Regions from separate parts of the Stenotrophomonas maltophilia group sp. vghtpe118 genome, predicted to be linked through region 1. Evidence: predicted binding sites of a transcription regulator. Region 1 holds the regulator's gene; the other holds the start of a gene.
What was found. Region 1 encodes FliA, which starts transcription of late flagellar genes. Its sites were predicted from a motif close to TAAAGTTTNNCNNNCNNNGGCCGATAA; they were not measured.
Positions count from the first base shown of each region.

Region 1 (15,059 bases):
ACTCCGCCCTTCTGGTTGGCGACTGCCCAGATGCGCATCGGATTACTCCTTCATTGCCGGGGGAACGGCGGCGCCGACGCGGCTGCCAGCCGGCACCGGCGGCAACTTCACCGGTGCGATGGGGGAGGTGGGGGCGCTGGCCGGAGTTGCGGCGGCCTGTTCGGTGACGGTGCTGTCGGTGGCGCCGGTGGCTGCGTTCAGGCGCTGGCCGAGCGGATCCACCGAGTGCGACGTGTCGGCCAGGATGATGACCATCACCCGGCGGTTGCGGTTGCGGCCCTGCGCGCTGTCGTTCTCTTCGCGCGGGCGGAACTGGCCATAGCCGACCATCGCCAGCCGCGACGGCTGCACGCCCTGGTCGGCGAACAGGTGCACCACGCTGGCGGCGCGCCCGGCCGACAGTTCCCAGTTCGACGGGAAAGTGGCGGTGGCGATGGGCACGTTGTCGGTGTGGCCTTCCACGCGCACGCTGTTGGGCACGTCGCGCAGCACCTCGGCCAGGCTGGCCAGGGTCTGCCGCGCATGCACGTCCAGCGCGGCCGAGCCGGTGGGGAACAGGATGTCGCTGTTGATCTCGACTTCGATCCACAGTTCGGTGCGGCGCACGCTGATCATGCCGCGGTCGATCAGCGGTGCGAGCGCGGCGGTGAGGCGGTCGGCGATGCTGTTGAGCTGTCGCTCGGCACGGGCGATCTGCTCCTGGTTGTGCACTGACACCGGCATGCGCATCTGCGAGGCCATCGACGGCAGCAGGGTCGGGTCGTGCGAGGGCGCCGGCGCGGAGGGACCGATCTTGGTGCCGGACTTGATCACCGAGGGGCTGTCCCAGCCGCCGCCCTGCACCTGCTTGTTGCCCACCTGCACCGGGTTGATGGTGCGCGGTGCGCCACCGAAGGCATCGGTCAGCGCGTCGGCCATGATCCGGTACTTGCCCTCGTTCACCGAGGAGATCGCATACATGACCACGAAGAAGGCGAGCAGCAGCGTCATCAGGTCGGCATAGGGGATCGCCCATGCTTCGTGGTTGGCGTGCTCTTCGTGGTGCTTGCGGCGGGCCATGTCAGTGCAGGAAGCCGGAGAGGTTGGTTTCGATGTTGCGCGGGTTCTCGCCCTGGGCGATCGAGATCAGGCCTTCGATGACCATCTCGCGGTCGCGCGTGTTGTGCGAGATCACACTCTTGAGCTTGGCGGCGATCGGCAGGAACAGCAGGTTGGCCGAAGCGATGCCGTAGATGGTGGCGGTGAACGCGGCGGCGATGCCGTGGCCGAGCTTGCTCGGGTCGGCCAGGTTCTTCATCACTGCGATCAGGCCCAGCACGGCACCGATGATGCCCAGCGTCGGTGCATAGATGCCCATTGCTTCGAACACCTTGGCGCCGGCCTGGTCCTGGTGCTCCTGGCTGCCCAGTTCGATTTCCAGCATGTGCCGCATCGATTCGGGCTCGACGCCGTCCACCAGCAGCTGCAGGCCCTTGCGCAGGAACGGGTCCTGCTGTGCTTCCACCTGCGATTCCAGGCCCAGCAGGCCCTGGCGGCGGGCGATGTTGCTCCACTCGACGATCTGCTGGATCAGCTCGCGGCGGTCGCTGTGCGGTGGACGCACGACCCAGCGCACGATGCTGAACGCATGCTTGAACACCGCCGGCGAGGTGTGCAGCAGGATCGCAGCGACGGTGCCGACGATGACGATCACGAACGCCGCAGGCGACCACAGCGACGCCAGGCCGGCGCCCTTGAGGATGCTGCCGCCGACCAGCGAGGCCAGGGCGAGAAAGAGTCCAATGAGGCTGAGTCTATCCATGGATCCGGTATCGGCTTGTATGAATGGGACTTGAGACACCGGTAGATCGCGTAACGACGGTAGTCACAGTTTTCGGGGCGCCGGGACTGGCCCGGCGGGCGTCAGCGCAGGCCGTCCACATCCAGGATCAGCGCCATGCGACCATCGCCGATCAGGGTTGCACCGGCGTAACCGCGCAGGCCGCGCAGGGCCTTCGGCAATGGCTTGATGACCACTTCCTCGCGCCCGCGGACCTGGTCCACGACCAGGCCGAAGCGCGCTTCGCCGGCCTGCAGCACCACGATGGTCAGCAGGGTCGAGGCGGCCGGCGTCACATCCAGCCACTGGCGCAGATCGACCAGTGGCAGCGTGTGCGAACGGCGGTCGAGCACGGCGCGGCCATCGAACCAGCCCAGCGAGGTGCGCGGCGCGTGCAGCACTTCCATCACGCGCGCCAGCGGCAGCGCATAGACATCCTCGCCGGCCTGCACCAGCAGGGTCGGCAGGATCGCCAGGGTGAGCGGCACGCGGATCAGGAAGCGGCTGCCACGGCCCAGCTCGGACTGGATCTGGATCTGGCCACTCAGTTCGCGGATGCGCGACTGCACCACATCCATGCCAACGCCACGGCCGGAGATATCCGTGACCTGCTGCTTGGTCGAGAAGCCGGGCAGGAACACCAGGTGCAGGCACTCCTCGCTGCTCAGCCGCGCGGCAGCTTCCGGATCGATCAGGCCCTTCTCACGCGCCTTCGCGCGCAGCTTCTCCGGATCGATGCCGGCACCGTCGTCCTGCACTTCAATGCTGACGTAGTCGCCTTCCTGCTGGGCCGACAGGCGTACATGGCCCATCCGCGGCTTGCCCTGTGCTTCGCGCAGGTCGGGCATTTCCACGCCATGGTCGATGGCGTTGCGGACCAGGTGCACCAGCGGGTCGGCCAGCGCTTCGACCAGGTTGCGGTCGAGCTCGGTCTCGGCACCGATCAGCTCCAGGTCCACTTCCTTCTTCAGCGAGCGGGCAACGTCTCGGGCGACCTTGGGGAAGCGCGAGAAGACCTTGCCCACCGGCTGCATGCGGGTACGCATCACCGCCGACTGCAGGCGCGCGGTGGCGATGTCCAGGGTCGACACGGCGCGGTCCAGTTCCTCGTCGCGCAGGCGCGCACGCAGGGTCTTGAGCCGGTTGCGCGACAGCACCAGTTCGCCGATCAGATTGACGATCGCGTCCAGGCGCTTGGTGTCCACGCGCACGGTATGTTCGGCTTCGGCCAGCGGCTTGGCGGCCGGCTTGGTCGCCGCTGCAGTTGCCGGTGCGGCCGGTGCGGCCAGTGGGCGTGGTGCCGCGATCGGTGCGGGCGCTACCGCAGCGATGGGCTTGGCGCCGGGTGCGGCGCCACCGTGCAGCTGGTCGAGCAGGGCTTCGAACTCGTCTTCGCTGATCAGGCCGTCGTCAGCCTTCTTTGCCGGCGCGACTGCAGTCGGTGCGTTGCCGCCGTGCAGCTGGTCGAGCAGGGCCTCGAACTCGTCGTCGGTGATCAGGTCGCTGCCACCCGCAGCGGGAGCTGCTGCGGCGGCGGGTGCAGCCACGGCACCGCCATGCATGTCGAACTGGGCGATCAGCTCCGGCGGCGCATAGCCCGGCTCGGTGCCGGAGGAAACTGCATCCAGCATCGCTTGCAGGTAGTCCAGCGATTGCTGGGCGGCATCGAAGTGATGGGCCTGCAGTACGGCCTGGCCCGCGCGCGCGATGCCCAGCGCTTCTTCGGCGGCGTGGCACAACTCGACCATGGCGGTGACGCCGAGGAAGCCGGCGCCGCCCTTGAGCGTGTGGTAGCCCCGGAACACCGCGTTGAGCTGCTCGGTGTCCTGTGGTGCCTGCTCCAGCGACACCAGCTGTTCGCCCAGGCGATCCAGGATTTCCTGCGCCTCGATGATGAAATCGGCAGTGATGTCGTCGGATACCGCGCTCATGCTTACAGCCCCAGGTCCGACAGCAGGTCGTCGGCGTCGTTCTGCGAGACCGCGTGGCGGTCCAGTCCCTTCAGTGCCGGCCCGGCCAGTTCCGGATCGGTGCGATGCTGTTCCGGCGGCAGGCCGAGCGCGCCGAAGCCCTCGTGCACGCGGCGGACGATGCCGACCACGCGACGGATGATCTGCCCGGTCAGGTCCTGGTAGCTCTGGGTCAGGGCGATCTCGGTGAGGTTGTGGCGGATGCGCTCGAGCTGTGCATCCTGGCCGGGCTGCAGGCCTTCGGCGCGCAGCTGTTCGGTCAGGCTGCGGCATTCCTCGGCCAGGTCCAGGGTGCGGTGCGTCGCCTGTTCGGTCATCGCCACCACGTGGTCCAGGCGTGCGCAGGCATCGTCCAGTTCGCCGGCCTCGCTGGGCACGGTCGGCAGTTCACCCAGGGCCTGCCCGAGCTCGCGGGCCAGCCGCGAGAGGCCGCTCATCATCGGCTGCGTGCGCAGCGCGACCAGTCCGTCGATGCGTTGCCGCCAGGCGGTTTCGTCACCGGACTCCAGTGCGTCCAGTGCTTCCTGCAGGCGCAGGGCGAGGGCATTCTTGTCGACCGTGGTGTCCATCAGGCGCTGGCCGCCAGGCGTTCGAAGATCTTGCCGAGCTTCTCTTCCAGCGTCTGCGCGGTGAACGGCTTGATGATGTAGCCGTTCACCCCGTTCTGGGCCGCTTCGATGATCTGCTCGCGCTTGGCTTCGGCGGTGACCATCAGCACCGGCAGGGTCTTCAGCTTGGCGTCGGCACGGATCGCCTTGAGCAGCTCGATGCCGGTCATGACCGGCATGTTCCAGTCGGTGACCACGAAATCGAACGGCTGGCTCTGCAGCAGCGACAGCGCGGCATGCCCGTCCTCGGCTTCGGCGGTGTTGGTGAAGCCCAGATCGCCCAGCAGGTTCTTGACGATGCGACGCATGGTCGAGAAGTCGTCCACGATCAGGATGCGCATGTTCTTGTTCAAAGCAGAGTTCCTTTGTTGTTCATTCCGGGCGGCCGGGGGCAGCTGCCTCGGGGATGTTCATTCTTCGAGGCCGGCGTCGACGGCCTCGAATACCTTCAGCCGGCCGCGCAGGCGCAGCACCGCCTGGCCGTGGATCTGGCAGACCCGCGACTCGCTCACGCCGAGCACCGCGCCGATCTCCTTCAGATTGAGTTCCTGCTCGTAGTAGAGCGAGAGCACCAGCTGTTCGCGCTCGGGCAGATGGCCGATGGCCTTGCCCAGCTCGCGGCCGAACTCGCTGCGCTCCAGCACCTGCTGCGGGGTCGGGCCACCCTGGGCGACCGTGTCCAGCTCGCCCTGGTCCTCGATGCGCGACTCCAGGCTCAGCACCTGGCCACGCGCAGCGTCTTCCATCAGGCGCAGGTACTCGGGCAGTGGCATCTCCATCGCGGCGGCCACTTCGGTGGCGCTGGCGGCGCGGCCGCTGCTCTGTTCCAGGCGGCGGATGGTGGCCGCAGCATCGCGTGCACGGCGGTGCACCGAGCGCGGCACCCAGTCGCCACGGCGGATCTCGTCGATCATCGAGCCACGGATACGGATCGAGGCATAGGTCTCGAACGAGGCGCCCTGGTCGGCGTCGTAGCTGCGCGAAGCCTCGATCAGGCCCATCATGCCCGCCTGGATCAGGTCGTCGACTTCGACGCTGGCCGGCAGGCGCGCGGCCAGATGGTGGGCGATGCGCCGCACCAGGTCCGAGTGCTGGGCGATGACGTCGTTGGCCGCCGAGCGCTGGACTTCCCTGTACTGGGCCGCGCCTTTCATGCCGCCACCCCGCGCTGCTTGAGGATGCGTTCGAGGAAGAACTCGACGCCGCCGCGTGGTTCGGTGGGCGCCTGCCAGCGGGCCGTGCGGCGCGCGATCTCGGTGATGGCCAGTGCGGACGGGCTGGACGGGTAGGCCTTCACCACCGGCTGCTGGCGCTGCACCGACAGGCGCAGCCAGTCATCCTGCGGCACGCAGCCCAGATAGTTCAGCGAGACATCGGCGAGGAACTTCTCGCAGACGCGGGTCAGCTTCTCGTACAGTACGCGGCCCTCGTTGGGGTCGCGCACCATGTTGGCCACCACCTGGACGCGGTCCACGCCACGTTCGCGCGAGAGCACCTTGATCAGCGCGTAGGCGTCGGTGATTGAAGCCGGCTCGTCACAGACCACCACCACGGTGTCCTGCGCGGCCTGGCAGAAGGTCAGCACGCCGTCGGTGATGCCTGCGGCGGTGTCCACCACCATGATGTCCAGCTCGCGTTCCAGCTCGGAGAACACGTTGACCAGGCCGACGTGCTCGGCCGGGGCCAGCTCGGCCATGTGCCGGCGGCCGGACGCGGCCGGGACCACCAGCACGCCGTTCGGGCCTTCGACGATGACGTCGTCCAGCGAGCAGCGGCCGGCAACCAGGTCGGCCAGCGTATAGGTGGGGTTCAAGCCCAGGATCACGTCGATGTTGGCCAGGCCGAGGTCGGCGTCCAGCAGCAGCGTGCGCTTGCCCATGCCGGCCAGCGCCACGGCCAGGTTGGCCGACACGTTGGTCTTGCCCACGCCGCCCTTGCCGCCGGTCACGGCGATGGTGCGCACAGGGCCGAGCGGCTCGCTGCGGGTGGCCGACAGCGGGAAGGTCTTGGTCAGCTTGGCGTACTCACGCGACGGCATGGTTCAACTCCGGGTTGCAGGGCATATCGGCCGCTCGGCGCAAATCTTCAAGGCGAAGTACGAGATTGGCCGCACTGGCCCGGTGCAGGTCGTCCGGAACGTCCTGGCCGTCGGTCACCCAGGTGATCGGCAGGGCGTGGTCCACGGCCACCGACAGGGCGTTGCCGAAGCGGCCGGTTTCGTCCAGCTTGCTCAGCACAAGGCCCTGCAGGTTGGCGGCACCGAAGCGGCGGACCACCTCGTCCATGTCGCCGAAGCTGGTGTTGGCCGGCAGCACCAGCAGGGTGCGCACCTGGCGCGCGGCGCGCAGCCACTGCAGCTGGGCGGCCAGCGCGCGGTCGCGCGGGCCCAGTCCGGCGGTGTCGATCAGTACCAGCTTGTAGTCCTTCAGGCGTTCCAGCAGCTGGTCCAGGTCGGTGCCGCTGTTGGCCTCGTGCACGGCGATGCCGAGCTGCCGGCCGTAGCCATACAGCTGCTCGCGGGCGCCGATGCGGGTGGTGTCGGTGGTGACCAGAGCCACGTCACGCGGCGCGTGCTTCTCGGCGAACCGCGAGGCCAGCTTGGCGATGGTGGTGGTCTTGCCGGCGCCGGTCGGGCCCACCAGCGCGATCACGCCGCCTTCCTCCAGCGGGTCGACCGGGGCAATCGGCAGCTTGCGCGAGATCAGCCCCAGCATCAGGCCGCGGCCTCGGTGCGCCTCGGTCTCCAGCGGAATCTGCATGGCGACGTCGCGGGCCAGGCCAGCATCGAAGCCGTACTCGTCCATCAGGTCCAGCGCGGTGGCGCGCACCGGGCAGCCGCGCAGGCGCTCGTCGGTGAAGCGGTTCATTTCGCGCTCGATCACCTGGCGCATGCCGGCCACTTCCTGGCGCAGCTGGCGGATCTCGGCGTCGTCCTGGGCGACCACGGTCAGGACCGGGGCTGGGGCGAGCGTCGGCGTCGGCGCGGCTTCGACGGTGGCATCGGCCAACGCCGGTTCGCTGACGGCGACCTCCGGCTGCGTTTCGGACAGGGTTGCGGTCGGCAGCGGTGGCGGCTGCACCGCCGGCGCCACGCTTTCGTGATGCGCCTCGTGCGGCGGATCGATCTGGAAACGGGCGCGGTTGGCCGGCGCGACGAGGGCCGGTGCCGGCGCCGGAGCAACGATGGCCTCGGCGAACGGGGCGAAGATCTGGTCCGGCAGTGCCGGTTCATTGACGGCGGCGCGTGCCAGGGTGGCGGCGAAGCCGGTGCTGCCGCGGGTTGGCACGATCTCGTCGGCGCTATCGAGGGTGCGGCCGGTAGCGCCCACTGCTGCACGGGCGAGGGCGGCCACCGCCGAGGTGGTGGCGGCAACCGGTTCCGGTGCCGGGGTGCTGCTGCGGCGGCGGGTGACGGCGGCGATCACCGCGTCGGCGGCGGTGCGCGGCTTGGGTGCCGGCGGCGGTGCGACGTCGCGGCGCGAGGCTTCCAGCGCACGCTGCACCGCGCTCTCGTCGTAGTTGGCGGCGGCGACGATCTCGATGCCTTCCTCGATCCGGCGGTTGGACAGGATCACGGCGTCAGGACCATGCTCCTTGCGCACCAGGTTCATGGCCGAGCGCATGTCGGCGGCGACGAATCGTTTGATTTTCATGCTGTGGTCACGAGGCGAAGACGGCGGGGTGGCGGTCGGGGAACTCGGGTGGTCGGTGGTCTGCACGGTGCGGGTTCCCCTTGGTGTCTGTCTGTTGCGTTGGTTCGAAAGTGGTGTCTGTTTTCTGGCGCATCGGCGGGCGGCGTCAGCTGATCGTTCCGACCAGCTTCAGGCGCTTGTCCTCCGGCACTTCGCTGTAGGCCAGGACCGACAGCGACGGAACGCTGTGGCGGACCAGGCGGGCCAGCGCGGCGCGCACCGGGCCAGGTACCAGCACGACCGCGGGCTCGTTGCGGGCTTCCTGCTTGCTGACACATTCGGCCAGGCTCTGGTGCAGTCGCTCAGCGAGTCCGGGTTCCAGCGCGGCGCCGTTGCCCTGCGTGGACTCCTGCAAGACACGTTCCAATTGCGGGTTGAGGGTGAACACCGGCAGCTCCGCCGACATTCCGGCGATCTCCTGCACGATGAAGCGGCCCAGTGCGGTGCGCACCGCGGCGGTCAGCACGGCCGGGTCCTGGCTGCTGGGCGCATGTTCGACCAGTGCCTCGGCGATCTTGCGCAGCTGGCGGATCGGAATGCGCTCGACCAGCAGGTTCTGCAGCACGCGCACCACCGCCGACAGCGGCAGCGCCTTCGGCGTCAGATCTTCGACGAGCTTGGGTGCGCTCTTGGCCAGGTTGGCCAGCAGGTGCTGCACTTCCTCATGGCCGAGCAGCTCGGGTGCGTGTTCGCGGATCAGGTGCGACAGATGGGTGGCGACCACGGTGGCCGGGTCGACCACCGTGTAGCCCAGCGTTTCGGCCTGGGCGCGCTGATGCGGCTGGATCCAGGTGGCATCCAGGCCGAACGCGGGATCCTTGCCGGCAATGCCCTCCAGTGCGCCGAGCGCGCTGCCCGGATCCAGGGCCAGCTCGCGGTCGGGGTGGATCTCGGCGGTGGCCACCGGCACGCCATGCACCAGCACGCGGTAGCCGTTGGCCGGCAGTTCCAGGTTGTCGCGGATGTGCACCGAGGGAATCAGGAAGCCGACATCCTGGGTCAGCTTGCGGCGCACGCCCTTGATGCGCGCCATCAGTTCGCCGCCCTGGTTGCTGTCCACCAGCGGAATCAGCCGGTAGCCGACCTCCAGGCCCAGCGGATCGACCGGGCGCAGCTCGTCCCAGCTCAGTTCGGCGGTCGGTGCCGGCGCGGCGGGGCGGCCCAGCGCAGTGAGCGCGGCAGCATCGGTGCCACTGCCTGTTGCATCGGCAGCCGGTGCCTTGGTCTTGCGATACAGCTTCCAGGCGATGAAGCCAAGGATCGCGGCCAGCGTCAGGAAAGCGACGTTGGGCATGCCCGGCACCAGGCCAACGACGCCGATGATGCCGGCGGTGATCGCCAGCGCGCGGTACTGGCCGAACACCTGCCCGGTCATGGCCTGGGCCATGTCCTGCGAGCGCGAGGCGCGGGTGACCAGCATCGCCACCGCGCTGGACACCAGCAGTGCCGGCAGCTGCGCCACCAGGCCGTCACCGATGGAGAGCAGGGTGTAGGTGGCAGCGGCGTCGCCGAACGGCATGCCATGCTGCAGCACGCCCACGGCCAGGCCGCCGAGCATGTTGATGAACAGGATCAGGATGCCGGCGATGGCGTCGCCGCGGATGAACTTGCTGGCACCGTCCATTGCACCGTAGAAGTCGGCTTCCTCGCGGACTTCCTCGCGGCGCAGCTTGGCTTCCTCGCGCGTCAGCAAACCGGCGTTGAGGTCGGCGTCGATCGCCATCTGCTTGCCGGGCATCGCGTCCAGGATGAAGCGCGCGGTCACTTCCGAGACGCGGCCGGCGCCCTTGGTGATGACCACGAAATTGATGATGGTCAGGATCGCGAACACCACGATGCCGACCGCATAGTTGCCGCCGATCACGAATTCACCGAAGGCGGCGATGACCTTGCCCGCAGCGTCGTGGCCGTTCTGGCCGTTGAGCAGGATCACGCGGGTGGAGGCCACGTTCAGCGCCAGCCGCAGCATGGTCGTGATCAACAGCACGATCGGGAAGATGGTGAAGTCCAGCGGGCGCTTCACGTAGACCACCGCCAGCAGCACCATCAGCGAGATGGCGATGTTGAAGGTGAACAGCGCATCAAGGACTGGCGCGGCCAGCGGCACCACGACCATGGCCAGCAGGGCCAGCACGATCAGCGGCGCGCCAAGGCCCTGGCGGATCATTTCCAGGGCACGGCGGGTGTTGAATCCGGTGGCGGGCTGGGCGCTCACGGGCGGCCTCCCTTGCCGAATTCATCCACCTGGATGTGCGGGGCGTCCGGCATCGGGCCAGTGCGCCAGGCGCGCAGCTGGTAGACGTAGGACAGAACCTGGGCGACGGCCGAATACAGTCTCACGGGGATTTCCTTTCCGAGTTGGCCTTCCCGATACAAGGCGCGTGCCAAAGGCGGGGCAGAGACGATCGCGACCTTGTTGCCGTCGGCCACTTCACGGATGCGCAGGGCGGTCTCGTCCACGCCCAGTGCGACCACGGTGGGGGCGTTCATGGCGCCGCCTTCGTACTTCAGGGCCACCGCGTAATGGGTGGGATTGACCACCACCACGTCGGCGGTGGGTACCGCTTCCATCATCCGGCGGTTGGCCATCTGCTGCTGCAGCTGGCGGATGCGGCCCTTCACCTCGGGGCTGCCTTCGCTTTCCTTCATTTCCCGGCGCAGTTCTTCACGGGTCATCTTCAGCTTGCGCATCCAGTTCCAGCGCTGGTACGGGGCATCGATGGCGGCCAGCACCAGCATGGCGCCGGCGGTGGCCAGCAGCAGGCGCAGGGTGAAGCCGAGGCCGTCGGTGATGGCGGTCTCCAGCGGGTGGTGGATCAGCCCGCGCAGGGTGTCGAAGCCGGACCACACCACCATCCCGGCAGCGACACCGACGAAGGCCACGCGCAGCAGCGACTTGGTGAACTCGGCAAGCGCCTCGGGGCCATACAGGCGCTTGAGCCCGCTCATCGGGTTCATGCGGTTGATGTCAGGCAGCAACGCCTTCTGCGACCAGCGCAGGCCGCCCATCACCAGCGGGGCGACGAAGCTGGCCAGCAGGCAGACCAGCACCAGCGGTGCGATCACCAGCATGAACTGCAACAGCAGGTCGCCGAAGTGGCCGAACAGTGCCTTCGGGTTCTGCCGCAGGCTCTGTTCCGGGCTGAGCGCCTGCTTCATCCAGGCCGTGGCGCCACGGCCGATCGAGCCGCTCATGGCCATCACCGCCAGCACACCGGCGCCGAACACGGCGGCGGTGCCCAGTTCGCGCGAGCGCGGCAGGTTGCCCTGTTCACGGGCGTCGCGCAGGCGTTTTTCGGTCGGTTGTTCGGTCTTTTCGCCGGCGGATTCGTTCTCGGACATCACGGGTACTGCGGCAGGGGTTGCCGGAGGGCGTGCAAGAACTGTTCCACGCATGGCGTGGATCAACCGACGACCCTTTTGTAGAGCCGGGCCCACGCTCGGCTGCGGTTGGGTCCAGGCGCGAAGCGCAGCCGAGCGTGGGCTCGGCTCTACAGGAGGGTGCCGCAGGAATCGTTCCGCGATGGCAGGTGGTCGCGCTGCCCGGCGCTATCCGGGCGGGTGTTGTTGCGGCGGGCTCTGCGCCAGCTCCATCCGCGGCCGCGGCAGGTCGTGCAGCTGCATGAAGCGCGCCGCGTCGACCGGGCGGCCGAGCAGGTACCCCTGCAGGAAGTCGCAGCCCAGGCGCTCCAGGTAGGCGCGCTGCGCGGCGGTTTCCACGCCCTCGGCGACGATGTCCATGTCCAGTGCATGGCCCAGCGCCACGATCGCCGAGACGATCACCACGTCCTCCGCACTGTGTTCCAGGTCACGCACGAACGCGTGGTCGATCTTGATCTCCGTGGCGGGCAGCCGCTTCAGGTACAGCAGGCTGGAATAGCCGGTTCCGAAATCGTCGATGGAGATGCCCACGCCCAGCGCCGACAGCGCCTGCAGCAGGCGAAGGCTGGCATCGGTATCGCGCATGACCGTGCTTTCGGTGATCTCCAGCACCAGGTGGCGCGGGGCAATGCCATAGCGTTCGATCACTTCACGCACATCCTGCAGCAGGTGTGGCGAACTGAACTGCACCGGTGACAGGTTCACCGACATTGACCAGCCTTCATGCCCGGCGTCGCGCCAGCGCCGCAGCTGCTGGCAGGCCTGGTCCAGCGCCCAGCGACCGATCTCGTTGATCGCGCCGCTGCGTTCAGCCAGGCGGATGAAGCGGTCCGGTGGGATCAGCCCGTGCTCCGGGTGCTTCCAGCGGATCAGCGCTTCGGCACCGGCCACCTTCTGGGTGGCCACGCGGATCTTCGGCTGATAGTGCAGGAACAGCTGCTCGCTGCCGATCGCACGGCGCAGGTCGGCCAGCAGCCGGAACTGCTGCTCGGCACTGTCGTTCATCCAGTCGGCGAACAGCACGAAGGCGTTGCGTCCGGATTCCTTGGCCTGGTACATCGCCGCGTCGGCGAAGGCCATCAACTGGCGCTCGCTGGCAGCGTGGTCGGGGCAGATCGCCACGCCGATGCTGGCAGTCACCTGCAGTTCGTTGTCCGGCAGCAACGGGCCGCTGCCCACCGCCTGCAGGATGCGCCGGGCGAGGGTGGGCAGGTCCTCGTCGTGCTCGATGCGCACCACCAGCACGAATTCGTCGCCGCCCAGACGGGCCAGCATATCGTTGGGCCGGAGCAGCTGGCGGGTACGCTCGGCCACCGCCACCAGCAGTGCGTCGCCGGCCTGATGGCCGTAGGCATCATTGACCTGCTTGAATCCGTCCAGGTCCATGAACATTACCGCAAATCGGCTGCCGCCCTGTTCGGCTTCTGCCAGCGCCTGCACGATGCGCCGCTGCAGCAGCAGGCGGTTCGGCAGGCGGGTCAGCGGGTCGTGCAGCGCGGCCTGGGTCAGTTCCTGCTGGGCATCGGTCAACGAGGTGCTCAGCATCGAGTTGCGCAGCCGCAGCAGCTGCGCCTCCACCCGCTGGTCCAGCCACGAGACCACCAGCACCACCGCCAGGATCGCAACCGTCAGCACCACCACCAGCATCGCCAGCCACTCGCTCTGCAGGCCATCGCCGACCGCCGCGCCGCAGATGCTGCCTTCCGGGAAACGCGCGGCGGCCATGCCGGTGTAGTGCATGCCGACGATGGCCAGGCCGAGCAGGCCCGCGGCTGCCAACCGGTCACCGACGCGGGTGCGCTGCGCGCGCAGGCGGAACGCAACGTAGAGCGCGGTCCACGACGCGGCCACCGCCACCACCAGGGAGAGCAGCAGCCAGCCCGGGTCGTAGTCGATCCCGGGCTGCATGCGCATCGCTGCCATGCCGACGTAGTGCATGCCGGCAATGCCAGTGCCCATCAGCAGGGCACCGCCCGCCAATCGCGGATGGGGCAGGGTGCGCAGCGAGACCAGCCACAGTGCGAACACCGACGAGGCGATCGCCAGGGCCAGCGAGAGCAGGGTGATGGGCAGGTCGTAGCCCAGTGCAATGGGCAGATCGAAGGCCAGCATGCCGATGAAGTGCATCGACCAGATGCCCAGGCCCATGGCGAATCCGCCCCCCAGGCGCCACCACCAGGCGGCTGCCCGGCCCGGGGCGGTGACCGTGCGCCCGGCCATGGCCAGCGCTGTGTACGACGCCATCACGGCGACCAGCAGTGAGATCGCCACCAGCCACGGGTTGTACGTGCCTACCAGCATTCGTCAGTCTCCCGGACCTGCCTGTCGACGGAAACCACGGTGGGGCATGCATGAGGCAGGCCAACGCGAACGGGCGTCGGCCAGGTGCGGCATCCCCCCGGTTGCCGCGCATTCACTCTAACGCGCAGACCCGGGGGGACTTCAAGCGGCAATCCGTGAAATTGCGCCCCTGTAGAGCCGAGCCCATGCTCGGCTGCCACTCCTGCCGAAGGCAGCCGAGCATGGGCTCGGCTCTACAGAAACAAATGCATGGCAAGCAGTAGAACGTGACGACCGGGTCAGCGTGTGACCGCGTCCGCGGCCTGGAAGGCGGCGTCGAACAGGCGCTGTACCGGCGGCCCCATTTCCCCGGCCAGCAGCGCCAGGAGGAACAGGCCCAGCAGCAGCGAAACCGGCAGGCCCAGCTGGATCGGGTTCAGCGCAGGCGCGGCACGCGCCAGGACACCGAAGGCCAGATTCACCGCCAACATCGCCACGGTCAGCGGGATGGCCAGGCTCAGCGCGCCGCGCAGCACGGTCAGCAGGAAGGTCGGGGCGATGCTGAAGAAGGCATGGGGATCCGGCAGCGGGGCGCCAATCGGCAGCGCGCGATAGCTGTCCACCAGCAGCGAGATCAAAGCCAGGTGGCCGTTGGCGGTGAAGAACAGCAGCCCGAACAGCAGGTAGAACCACTGTCCGATCACGCCGGAGGTACCACCGCGCAGCGGATCGCTCATCTGCGCGAAGGCCAGGCCGGTGCCCTGCGCGATCAGTTCGCCGGCCATCGCGCCGGCTTCGAACACCAACCGCAGCATGAAGCCGATGGACACGCCGATGGCCAGTTCACGGGCAATGGTCAGCACCGTAGCCGCGTCGAAGCCGGTCCAGTCCGGTACCGGGGGGAGCAGCGGGGCCAGTGCGATGGCCAGGGTGCCGGCCAGCACCACGCGCACCCGCGATGGCACCGCACGCGTGCCGACCATGGGCATGGCCATGGCCACTGCGCCGATGCGCAGCATGGTCCACAGCACCGTGCCGATCATGCCGAAGGCCTGCAGGCCGTCGGCCGCCATCTGTGTCGCGGCGTCCATCGAAGCGCGTGCCCTAGCCGATCAGGTGTGGGATGCGCTGGAACAGCAGCGTGGTGAATTCAACCAGGTGGCCGATCAGCAGGCTGCCCAGCGCGAACAGCACTGCGGTCAGCGCTGCCGCCTTGGCGACGAAGGCGATGGTCGGTTCGTTGAGCTGGGTCGCGGCCTGCACGACACCAACCACCACGCCCACCACCAGTACGGTGAGCAGCAGCGGG
Region 1 covers NZ_CP199672.1:463,961-479,019, forward strand. Annotated here, with positions in the region: gene ACUDTM_RS02195 (ParA family protein) at 1-38, opposite strand, end outside; gene motD (flagellar motor protein MotD) at 43-1,059, opposite strand; gene ACUDTM_RS02205 (flagellar motor protein) at 1,061-1,801, opposite strand; gene ACUDTM_RS02210 (chemotaxis protein CheA) at 1,903-3,750, opposite strand; gene ACUDTM_RS02215 (protein phosphatase CheZ) at 3,753-4,358, opposite strand; gene cheY (chemotaxis response regulator CheY) at 4,358-4,750, opposite strand; gene ACUDTM_RS02225 (RNA polymerase sigma factor FliA) at 4,808-5,551, opposite strand; gene ACUDTM_RS02230 (MinD/ParA family ATP-binding protein) at 5,548-6,435, opposite strand; gene flhF (flagellar biosynthesis protein FlhF) at 6,422-8,050, opposite strand; gene flhA (flagellar biosynthesis protein FlhA) at 8,196-10,256, opposite strand; gene flhB (flagellar biosynthesis protein FlhB) at 10,301-11,431, opposite strand; gene ACUDTM_RS02250 (putative bifunctional diguanylate cyclase/phosphodiesterase) at 11,639-13,771, opposite strand; gene fliR (flagellar biosynthetic protein FliR) at 14,050-14,841, opposite strand; gene ACUDTM_RS02260 (flagellar biosynthetic protein FliQ) at 14,855-15,059, opposite strand, start outside.

Region 2 (15,059 bases), 1.7 Mb from region 1:
TGCTGGGCGCCAGCCAGCGTTTCGCCGCCCTGCGCAGCTTCCACGCCGAACTGGAGGTGCTGGGCGCGCCGCAGCGGGTACGCAGCGCCATGGACTTCGTTGCACCCGACCGTTTCCGGGTGGAGACCCCGGCCGGGCCGCAGACCATCATCGGCGACACCCTGTTCCTGCAGGCCGACGGTGCGATCCGCCAGGTGCCGGCCCCGCCCGGCCTGCTCGAGCAGTGGCGCAACCCGCTGCCGGCCGACGCCCTGCCCGCCGACCTGAAGGCCGAAGACCTCGGCAGCCAGGCGCTGGATGGGGTCGAGACCCGTCACTACCGGCTGCGCGGCAGCCAGCCCGGCGAACGCCTGGAGTACTGGGTGGATGCCCAGGGCCTGCCACGCCAGATCGTGCGCAGCGGCAGCAGCAATGGCCGCAGCTTCCAGCTGCGCCTGCGCTATTCGCGCTTCAACGACCCCGCATTGCGTGTCGATCTGCCCTGAACAGGCGATCGCGGCAACGTTCGCTGAAGCACGCTTTGGATCGATTCGGACCGCCATCACGCTTCCAGTATCATCACCGGCTGTTAACCGTTCCGGAGAAGCCTCGATGTCCCTGCGCGTGTCCCTGCTGATCCCCCTGCTGCTGTGTGCGCCGCTTGCATACGCGCAGGATGCCTCCGAACTGGCGGCGATGTCCTCGCCGTGGAGTGGCAGCGGCGGCGAGCTCGGCTTTGCCTCGGCACGCGGCAACAGCAGCACCGAGAGCTTCAACGGCCGCCTGCGCCTGCGCTACACCGACGGCGACTGGGTGCACAGCATGGACCTGTTCGGCCTGCGCTCCAGCTCCAAGGTGACCGAGACCAATGACGACGGCACCACCACCCGCCGCAGCAACACCACCGCCAACCGCTACACCGGCAGTGCGGGCAGCGCGCTGCAGCTGGGCGAGCACCGCCAGCTGACGGCCACGGTGCGTACCGAGCGCGACGACTTCGCCACCTACGACCGCCAGAGCTCGTTCGGTCTGGGTTACGGCACCCGCCTCTGGAACACCGAGCGCTTTTCGTTCGACGCGCAGATCGGCCCCGGCGTGCGCCGTACCCACAGCACCGAGGATGACCGCACCCGTACCGGCATGATCGGCCGTGGCCTGTTCGACCTGAAGTACTCGCTGACCGACAACACCGACCTGGTGAACACGCTGCTGGTCGAGTCCGGTTCGTACAACACCTTCGGCCAGAACGACTTCGGTGTCTCGGTGAGCATGAACGAGCACCTGGCGCTGAAGGCCGGCTGGCAGGCGCGTTACAACAGCGACGTCGCTGTCGACAAGCGCAAGACCGATACGCTGACCACGATGAACGTGGTCTACAAGTTCAAATAAGCAGAACGGGCGCCCAGGGCGCCCGTTCTTCTTCCGGTAGTGCCGGCCGCTGGCCGCGGCACTACCTGCGATGGCTCAGACGTTCAGCAGTTCGCCAGCACCATCGTCCAGCAGCAGCTTCGCCACCTGCTGGCCCAGCGCTTCCGGATCGCGGGCCGGACCCACCGCTTCGGCACGCACGGCGCGGCCATCACTGGCGCTGCCGACCAGGCCCTGCAGGTGCAGGTCGTCGCCCTGCCACTGCGCGATCGCCGCCACCGGCACGTGGCAGCTGCCATGCAGCGCGCGGTTCATGGCCCGCTCGGCTTCCACGCAGGCGCGCGTGGCGGCGTCATCAAGCGTGGCGAACAGCGCCATCAGGCGCGTGTTGCCTCCGTCGCACTCCACCGCCACCGCGCCCTGCGCCGGCGCCGGCAGCCACTGCGGCGGTTGCAGGCGCGCGACGATGCGCTCGCCCAGGCCCAGGCGCTCCAGGCCGGCCACCGCCAGCACGATGGCGTCGTAGCCACCGTTGTCGAGCTTGGCCAGGCGAGTATTGACGTTGCCGCGCAGGTCCAGCAGTTCCAGGTCCGGGCGCAGCGCGCGCAGCTGGGCCTGGCGGCGCAGCGACGAGGTGCCGACCCGCGCGCCGATCGGCAGCGCGTCCAGCGAGGCGTACAGGTTGGAGACGAAACCATCGGCCGGGTCGTGCCGGGTCAGCATCGCCGGCAGCGCGAAGGGCGCATCCAGTTCCATCGGCACATCCTTCAGCGAGTGCACGGCGCAGTCGGCCTCACCCCGCAGCATGGCCAGCTCCAGTTCCTTCAGGAACAGGCCCTTGCCACCGATGGCGGCCAGCGAGCGGTCCAGCACCTCGTCACCGCGGGTGCTCATCGGCACCAGTTCCACGTGCAGGCCGGGGTCGGCCTGGCGCAGGCGGTCGGCGACGTGTTCGCTCTGCCAGAGGGCGAGCGGGCTCTTGCGGGTAGCGATGCGGACAGTTTCCATCCGGTCATTATCGCGCCTTCGGCGCGGATACGGCCAACGGCGGAGCCCCTCGTGGCTGGCTGGGGGGCGTGAAAGCAACAGCCGTGCTTGGCCGGGCGGGAGGGACTGCGCAGGGGCCGCTGCAAGTACGTCCATGTAAGCTCGGTCGCCGCATCCATGCGGCTCACGCCCCTGCGCAGCCCCTCCCGCCCGACCTCTGACAGTTTCCGTGTGCGCCAGCCACGGAAGATCAAAAGAAAAGAGCAGAAGCAAAAGCAACAGCCGGCCGCTTCCGGGGTCAGATCCCTTTTCCGCAGGAAAAGGATCTGACCCCTCTTCCCCCCTCGATAACAACAATGCCTTTGCCGTCCGTCACCGGGAAATTCGCGAGGGTGAGGCGGGATGGGCGGGCGGGACCGTTGGCGCCATGGATGGCGCCATCGAGCCCCCATGGATGGGTTTACGGCGTGTCCCGCCCGCCCATCCCGCCTCACCCAACACGCAACAACACAGAGCCGACAACCCGCTGTTGCTGTTGCTGTTGCTGTTGATTTCGCAGCAGTCGCGGCCGCAGGCCGCGCGGAACACTCACAGATGCCGCAGTTCCTGCTTCAGCGTCGCCACGCACCGGCGGCTGACTTCCAGCGGCTGCTTGCCATGCCGCAATACCGCCTGCACCTGCCCGCCCGAGCCCCGACGCAGCTCCACCAGCTCGTGGCGTGCCACCAGGCAGTTGCGATGGATGCGGATGAAACGACTGGCGAACTCTTCTTCCAGCGACTTCAGCGATTCCTCGATCAGGTCCTCGCCGCGCGCGTGGTGCACCACCACGTACTTCTCCTCGGCCTGCAGGTAGTGGATATCGTCCAGCGGAATCAGGCGCAGGCTGCCGCGCAGGCGTGCGCACAGCACGCTGCGTGCCTGCTGCCCGCTGTGCTCCTGTGGCCGGCCACCGCGGCCGGCCAGGAACGTGCGCGCACGCGCGATCGCCGCCGCCAACCGTTCGGCACGCACTGGCTTCATCAGGTAGTCGATCGCCGCGGCCTCGAACGCCGACAGCGCATGCGCGTCGTAGGCGGTGCAGAACACCACCGCTGGCCGGGGTTCGAAGCTGGCCAGGTGGCGGGCCGCTTCCAGGCCATCCAGCCCGGGCATCGCGATATCCAGCAGGACCAGGTCCGGCTGCAGCTCCGCGCACGCGTGCAGGGCCTGCTCACCGTTGCCGGCCTCGGCCACCACGTCCACGCCGTCCTGTGCCGCCAACAGGCTGCGCAGGCGCTCGCGCGCCAGCGGTTCGTCGTCGGCGATGACTACCCTCACGATCGTTCCCTCACTGGATCGGCACTGTCACCTGGCAGGCATAGTAGCCCTCGCTCCAGCCAGCCGTCATCCGCGCGGTGCTGCCGAAGCGCCAGGCCAGCCGATGGCCGATGCTGTGCTGGGCATGGCCGGCGCCGCGTGCCAGCGCCAGCCCCGGCGCCTGCGGATCGGGTGCCGGGTTGCGTACGCGGATCTGCAGTTCATTGCCCTCGCGCGCCAGCTGCAGTTCGATGGTGCCGCCGTCGGGCAGGCGCGAGATGCCATGCAGCACGGCATTTTCCACCAGCGGCTGCAGTACCAGCCTTGGCAAGGGCAGGTCCCATGGCAGCGGCTCGTCGCGCTGCCAACGCACCTGCAGGCGTTCACCCAGGCGCAGCGATTCGATCGACAGGTAGCGCTCGGCCAGCTCGCATTCGTCGCGAAGGGTGGAATCGCCCTCGCCCGCCCCCAGCGCGGCACGGAACAGATCGGACAGGTCCAGCACCGCGCGCTCGGCGACTGCCGGGTCACGATGCAGCAGGCTGGCGATCAGGTTCATGCTGTTGAACAGGAAATGCGGGCGGATACGCGCCTGCAGCGCGTCGGCCTGCGCGCGCGCGTTGGCCTGCACCTGCGCGGCCCAGCGATCGCTTACGTAGAAGTAGCGCAGCGCCAGCGCGGCGATCAGCGCCGTGGTTGCCGCGCTGCCGAGGGTGAAACGCCAGAAGCTGATGCCGCTGGCGAAGCTGTCGCCCAGCACCGCGTACAGCGCGTGCACGATGCCAGCGCAGACCACCGCGATCAGGGTGGCCAGCACGGTCGCCGCAATAGCGCCCAGCACCGGCGGCAGCCGCGACAGGGTCTGCCGCAGCAGGCACAGGCTGGCGGTCACCGCCAGCGCCAGCCACAGCGCGAATCCGCTGGCCGACAGCAGTTCGCCGAAGGTCCAGTGACGGCTGCCGTCCGGCGCCAGCGCCAGTACCACCACCACCAGCTCGGCCAGGCCGAGCATCGCCGCCAGCCGTGGCAGGCGGCACAGTTCCGGCATCCACGGCGGTGTGCTGGCCGGCGACATGGCTCAGGCGGCGCCCAGGCGTTCCTGCAGCCAGTCACCCAGTGCCTGGATCTCCTCGGCACAGACCTGGTGGGCCATCGGGTAACTGTGCCACGCCACATCCAGGCCCAGCGTACGCAGCGCCTGCGCGCTGTGCGCTGCGACGGCCTGCGGGATCACCGGGTCGCCACTGCCATGGGCCATGAACACCGGCACCTGCACCGCGCCGTCAACACGCGTGGCGCTGTCGGCTTCGGGCAGATAGGTGGACAGCGCGATCAGGCCGGCCAGCGGCGCGGTACGCGAGAGCGCGGCCGTCAGGATGATCGCCCCACCCTGCGAGAAGCCTGCCAGGAAGATCTTCTCCGGCGCGATGCCGCGCTCGATCTCGCGCGCGATCAGTGCGTCCAGCTGCACCACCGATTCCTGCACGCCGGCCATGTCGGCGCGCGAACGGAAGTCCATGCCCACGATGTCGTACCAGCCGCGCATCGGCACGCCGTTGTTGATCGTGATCGGCCGCACGGGTGCGTGCGGGAACACGAAGCGCAGCGCCGGCCAGTGCGGCCGCACCAGTTCCGGCACGATCGGCGCGAAATCATGGCCGTCGGCGCCGAGGCCGTGCAACCAGATCACCGACCACTGCGGCGAGGCGCCGGTTTCCTGTTCCACCGTTTGCAGCATGATGCGGCTCCTTCAAGTTCGAGCCGCATTATGCCGCTGGCGCGGGGCAATCAGTACAGCGGCGGTTGCTCGGCCGCTTCCCGCCGCAGCTGCGCGGCGCGTACCAGCACCGGTGGCGGAATGTTCTCTTCCGGAATATCGAGCAGGCCGAGGCGATGCAGGAAAGCACCGGGGCCGCGCGAGGAGGTCAGCGCCACCACCGGAACGGCCAGAACCATGCCGATCACCACCGGCGCCATCCAGGCCGCCAGCGACGGCGATACCGCCCAGGCCAGCACGCCCATGAAGGCGCCGAACACACCCAAGCCACCGTAGCCACGGATCAACGCCATCCACGAGATGCCGCCGTCGTCACGCTGCTGCGCGTCCCAGCCGGAATCGCGCCCGGACAACACTTCGGCCACGCCGCGTGACTGCACGTACATCACCACCGGCGCCATCAGCGCGGCGAGCACGGTTTCCACCAGCATCGATACGAAGGCACGGATCGGACCGCCACAACCGCGGCGGTCGACCGGGTCCAGCAGCATTGCCAGGTAGCCGAGCACCTTGGGCAGCAGCAGCACCGCCATGGTGGCGGCGAACAGGCGCACCACCTGCTCTTCATCCTGTGCGCGCCAGTACACGCTGGGCGACAGGTGCAGCAGGGCGTTGAAATCGATGCCTTCCTGGAACAGCGGGATGGCGATGCCGATCAGCATCAGCATCGCCCACATCGGTGCGGTGAAATAGTGGCCGATGCCGATCAGCATGTGCGTGCGGCTGATCCAGTGCAGCCCGCGGCTGCCGACCACCTTGCCGTGCTGCAGGTTGCCCTGGCACCAGCGACGGTCGCGCACGAGCAGGTCGGTCAGCGTCGGCGGGCCTTCCTCGTAACTGCCACCGAGGTAGGGCACCATGTGCGCGGCCCAGCCGCCACGACGCATCAGCGCCGCTTCGACGAAATCGTGGCTGAGCACGTGGCCGCCGAACGGCTTGCGCCCCGGCAGCGCCGGCAGGCCGGCGTGGTCGGCGAAGGCACGGGTACGGATGATGGCGTTGTGGCCCCAGTAATTGCTCTCGGCACCGTGCCACCAGGCCACGCCGCGGGCGATCACCGGCCCGTACACGCGGCCACCGAACTGCTGCATGCGCGCGAACAGGGTGCGGCCGCCGATCACCGACGGCAGGGTCTGGATCAGTCCGACGTCGGCGTTGTGTTCCATGCCGGCCACCAGGCGCACGATGCTGTCGCCGGTCATCAGGCTGTCGGCATCAAGGATCAGCATCTGCGGATAGGCACCGCCGAAGCGGCGGACCCAGTCAGCGATGTTGCCGGCCTTGCGCCCGCTGTTGTCACCACGTCGACGATAGAACAGGCGCGTCTGCCCCTCCGGCACACGCTCGCGCAGCTCGGCGAACACCTGTTCCTCGGCAGCGGCGATGTCCTCGCGGCGGGTGTCGCTGAGCACGAAGAAGTCGAAGCGGTCGAGCTGGCCGGTGGCCGCCACCGACTCGTAGATCGCCTGCAGGCCGGCCAGCAGGCGGCGCGGGTCTTCGTTGTAGGTCGGCATCAACAGCGCAGTACGGCTGTGCACGGCCGGCAACGGCTTGTCCGGGTCGATGCCGAGCCGATAGCCCCGGTCGAACACAGCGGTCAGGAAGCCGGCCAGGGCGCTGGCAAACGAGAGCGCGATCCAGGCAAACAGGCCGACGAACAGCACCAGCAGGCAGGCTTCGAGCACGCTGATGCCATTGGCCGACAGCACCCGCCACATCATCCGCGTAGCCACGGCGGTCATGCCGAGCGTGCCACCAAACAGGTACAGCCGGCGCAGGCCGATCAAGCGCGGCGAGGTGCGATGCCGCCGGACCTTCAGCGCGCCTTCGCGCAGGGTCTGTTCGGGCATCGGCAACGGCGATTCAGCGGGCAGCAGCGCCCAGCCGGCATCGAGCCGGGGCGTTCCTGCTTCCGCTTGGATGGTCTGCACCCCCATCGTCGCTTACTCCGCGCCGTCGGCACGGCCGGCCATCCCGGCCGGGCTGCATGCACCAAGGTTCCCGGCGCGCTTTCCCGGCGCCCGCACTTGTCCTGGCTGTGTCGGCCTCACGCCGCACAGTCGATGTCTGTCACTACCGGAACCCACACGATCTCCAACGGGGCGGAATCGAAAATGCGGCCCAGTCTAGGGCCCAGAATGTAAGCCGGGTGCGAAGGTCTACACCGGGATTTGTCCCCATTCAGCAAATAGCAGGCGATCACGCCAGGGCATGGCCAGATGTCACTGCATCGCCCCCGGTACTGGATCGTAACAAACGCGAACGGTTATCATTTAATTAACCAGGCAGGTCACCGTCCTCCGCACGGCCGCGACCCACCCAGCTGCGCCGGTCCAGACCGCGCACCCGACGACCCACGGAAGGGGGGGCTGCCTGCTGTCTGCCTGCGCCTGCTGCTTCCACCGGGTCACCCCACCTCCCATGGAAGCCGTCATGTCCCTGTCGTCCCGTTCCCGTTCCGCGCGCCTGCCGCGCACCCGCCTGGCCACCGCCTGCCTGCTGGCCCTGCCCGGCCTGGCCGCCGCAGAGGCCGCCGCCGATGCCTCCACCAAGGACCTGGATACCGTGGTGGTCACGGCTTCAGGCAGCCAGCAGTGGATCAAGGATGCCCCGGCCAGCATCAGCGTGATCAGTCGTGAGGACATCGAGCGCCAGCCGGTACCGGACCTGGCCGCCCTGCTCAGCCGCGTACCGGGCGTGACCGGCGGCCTCAGCGCCGTCGGCGAGCAGTCCAAGATCAAGCTGCGTGGCATGCCGTCCAACTACACGCTGGTGCTGGTGGACGGCAAGCGCATGGGCAGCTCGGCCTCGACCAACTATCGCCCCGACCTCGGCCGCCAGGACCTGAACTGGATCTCGCCGGACCAGATCGAGCGCATCGAAGTGGTGCGCGGGCCGATGTCGTCGCTGTATGGCTCCGATGCGATGGGCGGGGTGATCAACATCATCACCCGGCGCATCGGCGACGAATGGAACGGCAGCGCCACCCACAGCTACACCCGCCCGGCTGACGGCAAGCGCGGCGATACCCAGCAGATCGGCGCCACGTTCTCCGGACCGCTGGGCGAACGTTTCGGCCTGCGCATCGGCGCCAACAGCATGCGCCGCGATTCGGACCGCTCCAACGGCGGTGTCTACGGCAACGCCTATGCCGGCGAGAAGGACCGCAATGTCGATGCGTTGCTGCAGTGGAAGCTGAGCGACGCACAGGAACTGTCGCTGGAAGCCGGGCACGGCGTGCAGCAGGCCTTCATCGATGCGTCGCTGGAAAAGCAGGACGAAGGTGCGTGGGGTGCCAGTGAGCTCAAGCGCAGCTCGCTGGCGCTCAACCACGATGGCAAGTGGCGCTTCGGCAATTCGAAGATCAGTGCGTACTGGACCGAGTACAGGAACGACATCGGTGCTGCCGGCCGTTCCGAAGCGACCGATACGATCATCGACGGCAGCCTGACCACGCCGTTCACCCTCGGCGTTGAACACCAGTTCGCCGTAGGCGGCCAATGGAAGCGGCAGGAGCTGACCAACACCGACACCATCGGCCGCGCACCGATCGACTATGCCGGCAACGCGGTCAGCGGCTCCACTCTGGACGTGGACACCTGGGCGCTGTTTGCCGAGGACGAGCTGAAACTGCACCGCACCCTGGCCCTGACCGTGGGCGCGCGCCTGGACCATCACGAGCAGTTCGGCGGCCACGTCAGCCCGCGTGCGTACCTGGTCTGGCACCCGGCCCAACAATGGACGATCCGCGGTGGCGTCTCCAAGGGCTTCCGTGCGCCCAGCCTGACCGAGAACTCGGCCAGTGCCGCTACCCAGTCCGGGGGCCGCGGCTGCACCTCGCTGATTCCGCTGGGCTATACCCGCGGCGGGTGCTACATGGCCGGCAACCCGGACCTCGATCCGGAGACCAGCACCAATCGCGAGATCGGCATCAGCTTCGACAATGACCTGATCGATGTCGGCGTGACCTATTTCCACACCGACTTCCGGAACAAGATCGAGTACGCACCGCTGGGCCGGTTCAACGGCATCTGGTGGACGCGCATGAGCAACGTACAGCGCGCGCGCACCCGCGGCATGGAAGGCAACCTCAACGTCCGCTTCGGCGAGCAGTGGCGCTGGCGCACCTCGGCGACCTGGATGAAGGAAGCCAGGAACCTGACCACCGGCCGCAACCTGATCGATACACCGGAGTTCTCCGGCTATTCGTCGCTGGACTGGGCGCCCAGCACGGTGTTTTCCGGCAGCCTGTCGGCGCAGTACACCGGCAGGCAGACCGGCACCGCCACGACCTTCCTCAAGGCCTATACGCTGTATGACCTGACCGCGGCATGGAACGTCAACGAAGTGCTGACCCTGCGCGGTGGCGTCAGCAACCTGGCCGACAAGAAGCTGTATGCGGAAGGCTCCACCGACTACTTCGTCGCCGGGCGCAGCTACTTCCTGAGCGTGACCGCGCGGTTCTGACCGGCGGCACGCGCCGTGATCGCGCTGGCGACATGCCAGCGCGATCGACGGTGTTGCGGGTTACTCGCTTTCCAGCGCGGTCGGTGCCGCATCCCGCGTGGCGGCCGTGCGCGCACGGTCCATCGCCACCGCCAGTTGCTGGCGTGCGAGCAGTTGTTGTGCCTGCACCACTTCAGGTGTCGGCAGGAGCACCGGTCCCGGTGCGTTTTCCGGTGTAGCAGCTGTAGTCATGCAACCTCCATGGACATCCCGCCACCGCACGGGCTCAGCCGGGGCGGCAGCGGAACTGCGCACCCTATCCTAAAAACAAGGCGGGTGGGTGACGGCGCGGCGCTTAGGCGCAGGCGCGGGAACAAGGCAGGCGTCACATTCTTGACGCTAGCGCTTGGATCCTGAATAGGACTTGTCCTATCATGAAAACGTTTTCTCACAGGGATGTTTCCCAATGAATACCACCGACCTGTCCCAGTTCAGCCCGAAGTGGCAGTTCCGCTTCAACTTCTTCCGCCAGCACGGCGCCCCCAAGAACCCCGGCTTCAAGCAGGCTTGGAAGGCACTGTCCTTTGGTGACCGCCTGAAGATCAACCTGAACTTCTTCGCGTTGTTCTTCGGTGCCATCTACCTGCTGATTCTCGGCATGTGGCGCAAGGCACTGGTGGTGATCGGCATCAACATCGCGCTGGCCATCGTCAGCATGTTCCTGCCGGATGTCGTCGGGCGCATGGTGTTCATCGCCATGAACCTGCTGGTCGCCTCCAGCACCAACTACAGCTACTACCTGGAAAAGGTGGAAGGACGCGCCAGCTGGAATCCGTTTGAAGGAATGTTCTGAGCCATCAGACCTGCGCAGGATGCGCGGCAAGGATGCATGCGACGCCCGGCAGCCGCCGGGCGTCTTCGTTTCCGGCATCAGGCCGCGCGGCGGGCCATGCCCTCTGGCTCGGCCTGCAGGCGGAAGCGCGACACCGCCACTGCCAGCTGCTCGGCCTGCTCCTCCATCGCACGGGCGGCGGCACTGGCTTCCTCCACCAGCGCGGCGTTCTGCTGGGTGGTTTCGTCCATCTGCACTACGGTCTGGTTGACCTGCTCGATGCCGGCAGACTGTTCGCGCGACGCGGCCGAGATCTCGGCCATGATCTCGTTGACCCGGCCGACCTGACCGACGATGTCCTGCATGGTGCGCCCCGCACCGTGCACCAGCTGCGCGCCGGCACCGACCTGGGCCACCGAGGCGTCGATCAGCTCCTTGATCTCCTTGGCAGCACCCGCCGAGCGCTGCGCCAGCGCCCGCACTTCACTGGCCACCACTGCGAAGCCACGGCCCTGTTCACCGGCGCGCGCCGCTTCCACTGCGGCGTTCAACGCCAGGATGTTGGTCTGGAACGCGATGCCATCGATCACCGAGATGATCTCGGCGATGCGCTGCGAAGACGCCTCGATCTGCTCCATGGTGTGCACCACCTGGCTGACCACCTGGCCGCCTTCGCTGGCCACGCTGGCTGCGGAACCGGCCAGCGTGTTTGCCTGCAGCGCATGGTCGGCGTTCTGGCGCACGGTGGAGGTCAGTTCTTCCATCGACGCGGCGGTTTCTTCCAGGTTGGCGGCCTGCTGCTCGGTGCGGCGCGACAGGTCACTGTTGCCGGCGGCGATCTCACCGGCGGCCAGGCGGATGCTGGCCGCCGACTGCTGGATCTGGCCGACGATCTGGGTCAGCTGCTGCACGGTGCTGTTGGCATCGTCGCGCATCACCGCAAACACGCCGTGGAAGTCGCCCTGCATGCGGGCACTGAGGTCACCGGCGGCGATCGCGCGCAGCAGCGTCGACAGTGCCGCCAGGTTGTGGTCGCTGACCTGCATCATTGTGTTCAGGGTCTCCACCATGCGGCGGAAATCATGTTCGAAGCGCAGTGCATCACCGCGCACGGCGAAGTCACCGGCGGCGGCGGCGGCGGCCAGTTGCTGGATCTGCTCGTTGATCGCGGCAAGGTTGCGCTTGGTGGTCGCCATTGCGGCAGTGAATACCGCCTTCTCGCCCGGCAGCGCTTCCATGTCCACGCTGAGGTCGCCCACGGCATAGCGCTGCATCACTTCAACCAGGCGCTGGGTGACCGCATTGCTGGAGGCCACCAGCTGGTTGCTGTCGGCCACCATGCGGCCGTACTCGCCCGGGAAGGCCGCAGCATCCATGCGATAGCTGAGTTCACCGGCATCGTGGCGGCGCGCCATTTCGGCCTGCGCAGCCATCACCGACTGCAGCTGCCCACGCATGCCCTGCATTGCGTCCAGCAGGCGCCCCACTTCGTCGTTGCTGCGCGCCGGCAGCGTGCTGTCCAGCTTGCCGGCGGCGACATCACCGGCCACGCGTACCGCTTCGGCCAACGGGCGGATTGCCAGGCGGCGCAGCAGCACGTAGACGCCGGCGCTGAGGGTCAGCGCGGCGATCACGCCGACCAGCAGGGTCAGCCACAGCAGCTGGCGTGCCTCAGACACGATCACCGCATGCGGCATCACCACGCCCAGCGCGAAGCGTTGCGGGGCGTCGCCCACGCGCAGCGGCACATACACGCGTACGTTGCCGGCCGCGTCGGGGCTGAAGGCCTCGAACGGACGGTCGGCGGCGATGTCGGCCAGCATGCTGCGGGTCAGTGCATCGTTGCGCGGCTTGCCGATCTCGGCGGCATTGGCCGAGGCCAGCACCACGCCCTTGGGCGACAGCAGTTCGACGCGGCCAGCCCCCATCGGCTTCAGCGTTGACAGGTGCTTCTGCAGCGCTGCCAGCGAGAAGTCGACGGTGAACACGCCCAGGAATCTGCCGTTCTCGATGATCGGCGTGCTCAGGGTGCTCATGAGCACCTTCTGGCCGGCGATGTCATAGGCGTAAGGTTCGCTGACCTTGGGCAGCTTGTCGCGGCTGGGCACCATGTACCAGTCACCGGAACCGCTGGCAGTCTCGGTGTAGTCGGTCATCACCGACTGCTGCGGTTTGCCGTCTTGCCAGGCCCAGTAGCTCATGTAGCGGCCGGTGGCATCGTGTGCTTCGGTATTGACGAACTCCGCATCCTTGCCGTCGAAGGCATCGGCCTCCCACATGGTGCTCTTGCCCAGCCATTGAGGATGAGCACGCAGCTGTTCGCCGAGCACCGCCGCCAGGCTGGCGCGGTCGGGTATGTCACCACGGGCACGCTGGGCCAGCACGGCCTCGACCATGGCGTCATTGCTGGCGAAAGCCGTGCCCAGATCAGCCGCCACCTGGCGTGCCTCAGCGTTGGCCTCGCTGGTCATGGTCTGGCGCGAGGCGCTGATCAGACTGGCGCTGGCCTGCCGGTAGATCAGGAAGGCGGTCAGGCCGAAGCACAGCAGCGCGATCACAGCGGTGCCCAGCATCAACTTGTGGGCGATGCTGCCCGGGCGTTGGGCAGCGGCAGAGCGGGAAGAAGACATGGGAGGGTCCGCAAGGCAGTTCAGGACGACCGGCACCACGAGGGCACCGCGCAGGCGCGCGATCCGTCGCGCAGGCCACCGGCCGCCGGGGCGCGCCCGGCGCTGGAAGCGCACTGGGTTAGCGGCCGCCCGCCAACGAGGTTGAGGCGGGCGGCCTGCACATTCCTGAATCCGCTCAGGCTCGGCTCAGCGCCCCCCCCTCGCGATGCCCTCACTCGGCCACGCGGTCCTTGATCCACTGTGCCCGCGGCAGTACCTCGATGCTGCCGACGGCATACTGCTGAAGCACGTCGTCGGGCCCGAAGCACGGTTTCCAGCCCAGCGCGCCGCGCAGGCGGGCACTGTCGTAGACACGGTCGATACTCAATGGCAGCGGCCAGCCACGGCGTTCGAATTCGGCCAGCAGCTGTGGCGCGCGACGGGCCAGCACGCTACGCGGGTGGGTGGCCAGCTCCAGGCAGTCCTCGCGCCGGAACGGCGTCGGGGCACAGGCGAGGTAGCGCGCGAACCGGGCGCCTTCGTCGAGCAGCAGTGCAGCATGTGCGCTGGCCACATCGCGGGCGTCGATGCCGCGATGCAGGCGGAACATCGCCATCCGTTCGGGCGGTTCCGGGAAACACCGGCCCATGCGCAGCACGCGAACGCTGAAGCCCGGCGTGGCGGCGGCTTCGGCCAGGGTCTCTGCCTGCAGCTTGGTACGGTGGTAGATCGTGCGCGGCAGCGGCTCGGTGTCTTCGTCGATCCAACGGCAGCCACCGGCCACCACGGCATGGCCATACAACGCAGTGGTGCTGGTCAGCACGAAGCGCCGTGCACCGGCTTCGCGTGCCGCCTGCAGCAGGTGTGCGGTGGCCTCCACGTTGATCTGCTGGAACACCGCATCCGGCACCAGGCCGACATGCGGGGCATGCAGGGCCGCGGTATGGATGACCGCATCCACGCCCTGCACCGCGCGCGCGACGGCCTGCCGATCGCTGACATCGGCAATGATGCGCGTGGTGGCAAACGGACTGCGGTCCAGCCCCACCACTTCGTGGGCAGCCGCCAACGCACCGAAGATCGCGCGCCCGATGCGGCCGGAACTGCCGGTCAACAGAATCTTCATTGAGTCCATTCACTCGAAGCGCCCGGGAACTACCGGGATGCTTCGATTCTAGGCATGCAATCGCGCATCCGCGATAGGACAGCCATGCAATCGTGCGTTCATCTTGACGACTTCGCAGGCGCCAGCAGTTGCCGCGCGATGAACAGCGGATCGTCGCCGCCGGCCACATCAGGCCTCACGCCAGTACGTTCCCAGTTTCCACCGGTGCGCAGATTGATGGGTTGCCGGTCGGGAATACTGACCTGATAGCCATCGGGCAGCAGCACAGGATCACCAAACATATGCGCGGCACCGCCACTGCGCGTACCGACAATCCGCGCACGGCCCAGTGCCTGCAGCGAATAGGCGACGAACTCGGCCGCCGAACCGGTGCGGCGGTCGATCAGCACCACCAGCGGTTTCAGGTACGCAGGCAGGCTGGCAGGCGGCAGCGGGACCGGCGTGCGCCGGCCGCGCTGGTCCAGCTGCTGCACCGCGTCGATCTTCGCGTCCAGCAGCGTGCGTACCAGCAGGTCGGCACTTGCATCGTCGCCGCCCCCGTTCTGGCGCAGATCCAGCACCAGGCCATCGGTGTCGGCCAGCAGGGCAAGGGCCGCAGCGAACTTCGGGCGCGCCAGATCCAGCGGATAGAAGGTA
Region 2 covers NZ_CP199672.1:2,206,165-2,221,223, forward strand. Annotated here, with positions in the region: gene ACUDTM_RS10090 (hypothetical protein) at 1-485, shown strand, start outside; gene ACUDTM_RS10095 (DUF481 domain-containing protein) at 592-1,368, shown strand; gene hemC (hydroxymethylbilane synthase) at 1,444-2,355, opposite strand; gene ACUDTM_RS10105 (LytR/AlgR family response regulator transcription factor) at 2,923-3,654, opposite strand; gene ACUDTM_RS10110 (sensor histidine kinase) at 3,665-4,708, opposite strand; gene ACUDTM_RS10115 (alpha/beta hydrolase) at 4,712-5,371, opposite strand; gene mdoH (glucans biosynthesis glucosyltransferase MdoH) at 5,422-7,347, opposite strand; gene ACUDTM_RS10125 (TonB-dependent receptor domain-containing protein) at 7,844-9,877, shown strand; gene ACUDTM_RS10130 (hypothetical protein) at 9,938-10,108, opposite strand; gene ACUDTM_RS10135 (DUF2628 domain-containing protein) at 10,323-10,709, shown strand; gene ACUDTM_RS10140 (methyl-accepting chemotaxis protein) at 10,787-13,318, opposite strand; gene ACUDTM_RS10145 (NAD-dependent epimerase/dehydratase family protein) at 13,530-14,423, opposite strand; gene ACUDTM_RS10150 (S41 family peptidase) at 14,522-15,059, opposite strand, start outside.
Region 2: ACUDTM_RS10140 (methyl-accepting chemotaxis protein) is a predicted target of FliA. The motif match lies at 13,437-13,463, and genes of this name have one in related genera.